2 regions of the Pseudomonas fluorescens group sp. PF-1 genome follow, and region 2 is predicted to be linked to the other one. Evidence: predicted binding sites of a transcription regulator. Region 2 holds the regulator's gene; the other holds the start of a gene.
The links. The regulator sigma-54, encoded in region 2, starts transcription at its own class of promoters, with help from an activator protein. The targets are predictions, from matches to a motif close to ANTGGCATNNANNTTGCTNT.
Positions count from the first base shown of each region.

Region 1: the regulator sigma-54 is predicted to act here: its motif matches at 1,105-1,124, upstream of ACX3YD_RS06865 (flagellar basal body rod protein FlgF).

Region 1 covers NZ_JBTMNG010000001.1:1,441,712-1,443,912, reverse strand. The annotation lists gene flgG (flagellar basal-body rod protein FlgG) at 1-264, opposite strand, end outside; gene ACX3YD_RS06865 (flagellar basal body rod protein FlgF) at 310-1,050, opposite strand; gene ACX3YD_RS06860 (sigma-54-dependent transcriptional regulator) at 1,279-2,201, opposite strand, start outside.
Region 2 covers NZ_JBTMNG010000002.1:1,282,866-1,285,066, reverse strand. The annotation lists gene lptB (LPS export ABC transporter ATP-binding protein) at 1-178, shown strand, start outside; gene ACX3YD_RS20460 (RNA polymerase factor sigma-54) at 363-1,856, shown strand; gene hpf (ribosome hibernation-promoting factor, HPF/YfiA family) at 1,931-2,201, shown strand, end outside.

The sequences.
Region 1 (2,201 bases), on a different contig from region 2:
GGTTTGCAGGCTGCCGGCGGTGAAGTTCTTCTGGGTGCCGACAATGCGCACACCGGTACCCAGTTGCAGGCCCGACGGCAGTTCGCTGTCCTGGGTCGACTGGGCGCCTGGCTGACGCTTGATCTGATAGAGCAGATCCTGGAACTCGGCGCGGTCACGTTTGAAACCCGTGGTCGACACGTTGGCCAGGTTGTTGGAGATGGTGGTCAGGTTGGTGTCCTGGGCGGACAGACCGGTTTTGGCAACCCATAGAGCCGGAAGCATTCGATTCTCCTCGTGCGCCTGTTTTACGGCGCGACGTTCTGATAGTTAGCTGATCTGCAAGACCCGAGCCATGGCCTGGTCGTCGTCTTTGGCGGTATTCATCATCTTGATGTGCAGCTCGAATTGCTTGGACAAGGCCAGCACCGAGGTCATCTCTTCCACGGCGTTGACGTTGCTCGACTCGAGGAACCCGGACACCAGCTTGACGTTGGCATCGGCTTGCGCCGGCTGACCGTCCTTGGTGTGGATCGAACCGTCCAGGCCTTTGGTCATGTTCTTGATGTCCGGATTGACCAGCTTGATGCGGTCGACTTCGGCCATCACGCGAGGGCCTTCACCCATCGCGCGAATGCTGATGGTGCCGTCTTCGCCCACTTCGATCTGCTGCTCTGGCGGCACGGCAATCGGCCCGCCATTGCCGATCACCGGCATGCCGTTGCCGGCCCGCAATACGCCCAGGGCGTCAACCACCAGACTGCCGGTGCGCACATAGCTTTCACCGCCATCAGGGTTCTGCACGGCCAGCCAGCCGTTGCCTTGCACGGCGACATCGAGGTCGCGACCGGTTTCCACCAGGGCACCCGGTGAAAAGTCCGTGGCCGGGCGTTCGGACATCGCAAACGCACGCGCCGGAAAGCTGTCACCGAACACCGGCATCGAACGCGCCTGCTCCAGGTCTTTCTGGAAGCCGTTGGTGGAGATGTTCGCCAGGTTGTTGGCATGAGCCTTTTGCGCCAGGGCATTCTGGCTGGCGCCGGTCATTGCCACATAAAGGTACTTGTCCACAATCTTTCCTCTGCCTGCCGGACGTTTGCCGCCCACTGCTGTACTGATGAGCCACAAGCAATTTGCAGACCAACTTGTCCCTGGCACGGCAAGACCCGGCAAACAAAGGGCTTGGGGGATTGAGCAGGCGCGGAGGGTTTGTATCAGAGACGAAAAACCGGCGGTGTTATGCCGGTGGGTGGCAATGGCCGGCCTGCAAGGACCACCACCAGCTCCCTCGCCACAGGATCAGGCGTTGTCTTTGCCAACCTGATAATCACGCAACTTATTGGCAATGGTGGTGTGGGAAACCCCCAACCGCTTGCCCAATTGCCGACTGCTCGGATGCTCGGAATACAGCCGCTCCAGCACTGCCTTTTCGAAACGCCCGACAATCTCATCCAGCCCACCTTCGAGGGAAAAATCGCCAAGGGGCTGACGCACACCGTAATCAGGCAAGCGAATATGCTCGACCTTGACCGTGCCGCCTTCACACAGCGACACCGCCTGAAACAGCACGTTTTCCAACTGCCGAACGTTGCCCGGCCAATGGTAATGACTGAGTCGTTCCATGGCCGCCGGCGCGAGTTTTGGCAACGGGCAACCGATCTGTCGACTGGCTTGATCGAGGAAGTGTTCCACCAGCGGCGCCAAACCGTCGAGGCATTCGCGCAGCGGCGGGATGTGCAGCGACAACACGTTCAAGCGGTGATACAGGTCCTGACGAAACTCTCCGCGGGCGCACAACTCGGACAAATCGACCTGGGTCGCACAAATCACTCGCACATCGAGATAAACCTCTTCATCACTGCCTACACGACGGAAGCAACCGTCCTGCAGGAAGCGCAGAAGTTTCACCTGCAAACGCGGGCTCATTTCCCCAACGCCATCGAGAAACAGCGTACCGCCCGCCGTCAGCTCCAGCAGGCCGAGCTTGCCTTCAGCCCGCGCACCTTCGAAAGCGCCGGGGCCGTAGCCGAACAATTCAGTCTCGGCCATGGACTCCGGCAGACCGGCGCAGTTGAGTGCCATCAACGGTGACTGACCACGAGGACTGGCCAGATGGCAGGCGCGTGCCAGCAATTCTTTACCGGTACCGGTTTCGCCCTCTATCAATAGCGGTGCGTCCAGTGGCGCCATGCGCCGCGCCTCACGCACCACCGCCGCCATCA
Region 2 (2,201 bases):
CAAGGCCAAGGGCATTGGCGTGCTGATCACCGACCACAACGTCCGTGACACCCTCGACATCTGTGAAACCGCCTACATCGTCAACGATGGCCAATTGATCGCCGAAGGCGACGCTGCAACCATCCTGGCCAACGATCTGGTCAAGGAAGTGTATTTGGGCCATGAGTTCCGCCTGTAAGCACCGAGGTGTCTGGCTAGTCGACCGAGCGCTTGTCTCGATAAAAAATCAACACTTTTTTATTGTTACAGCGCTCTAGGCAAACACTTCAGTTTCAGGCATATAATTTGCTTATGTTTGGCGCTCCGGCGCCCTGTAGTGGATGGCGCATGTGCGCCGGCGAATAAGGTGTTTAGCCCCTGCCATGAAACCATCGCTAGTCTTAAGAATGGGCCAGCAGCTGACGATGACACCGCAGCTGCAACAGGCCATCCGCCTGCTCCAATTGTCGACCCTGGACCTGCAACAGGAAATCCAGGAGGCCCTGGAGTCCAATCCGATGCTCGAACGCCAGGAAGAAGGCGACGACTTCGATAACAGCGACCCCTTGGCCGACAACGCCGAACAGAAACCCAACCCCGACATTCAGGAACCCTCCTACCAGGAAAGCGCACCGACGGTTGATAACCTCGAGGAAGGCGACTGGAACGAGCGTATCCCCAACGAACTGCCCGTCGATACCGCCTGGGAAGACGTTTACCAGACCAGCGCCAGCAGTCTGCCGAGCAACGATGACGACGAGTGGGATTTCACCACCCGCACATCGGCCGGTGAAAGCCTGCAAAGCCATTTGCTGTGGCAATTGAACCTGGCGCCCATGTCCGACACCGATCGCCTGATCGCCGTGACCCTGATCGATTGCATCAACAATCAGGGCTACCTGGACGAGACGCTCGAGGAGATACTCGAAGCCTTCGACCCGGAGCTGGACATCGAGCTGGACGAAATCGAAGCCGTCCTGCACCGCATCCAGCAATTCGAACCCGCCGGAATCGGCGCCCGCAACCTGGGCGAATGCCTGCTGCTGCAATTACGCCAGATGCCGGCCAAAACCCCTTGGCTCGCCGAAGCAAAGCGCCTGGTCATCGACTACATCGACTTGCTCGGCAGCCGCGATTACAGCCAGCTGATGCGCCGCATGAAGCTCAAGGAAGATGAGCTGCGCCAGGTGATCGAACTGGTTCAAAGCCTTAATCCGCGCCCGGGCTCTCAAATCGAATCCACTGAAGCCGAATACGTGGTTCCCGACGTGATCGTGCGCAAGGACAACGAACGCTGGCTGGTGGAACTCAACCAGGAATCGGTACCGCGTCTTCGGGTCAACGCCCAGTACGCCGGTTTCGTGCGTCGCGCCGACACCAGCGCCGACAACACGTTCATGCGCAATCAGTTGCAGGAAGCCCGCTGGTTCATCAAGAGCCTGCAAAGCCGCAATGAAACCCTGATGAAAGTTGCCACCCAGATTGTCGAGCATCAGCGCGGCTTCCTGGAGTACGGCGACGAAGCCATGAAACCGTTGGTCCTGCATGACATCGCCGAGGCGGTTGGCATGCACGAGTCGACAATTTCACGGGTGACCACACAGAAATTCATGCATACCCCTCGGGGCATATATGAACTGAAGTACTTTTTCTCCAGCCATGTCAGCACCTCCGAAGGCGGCGAATGCTCGTCCACGGCGATCCGCGCGATCATCAAAAAACTGGTTGCCGCGGAAAATCAGAAAAAGCCGTTGAGTGACAGCAAGATCGCTGGTTTACTGGAGGCACAAGGCATTCAGGTGGCTCGCCGCACCGTCGCCAAGTACCGCGAATCCCTTGGGATCGCGCCTTCGAGCGAACGCAAGCGGTTGATGTAGAGCCACGCCACAGCGTTCCAGTGGTAGGTCATTTGATCTACCGCTTTATGCACTGGCAACGAAGGAGAAGCTGTATGCAAGTCAACATCAGTGGACACCAACTGGAAGTGACCGAACCTCTTCGCACCTACATCGGCGAAAAACTCCAACGGTTAGAGAGGCACTTCGACAAGATCACCAACGTACAGGTCACGATGACCGTCGAAAAGTTGAAGCAGAAAATCGAAGCCACGCTGCATATTCCCGGCAATGAAGTGGTCGCGAACGCGGAACATACCGATATGTACGCGGCGATCGACGCACTGACCGACAAGCTGGATAAACAACTCAAAAAGCATAAGGAAA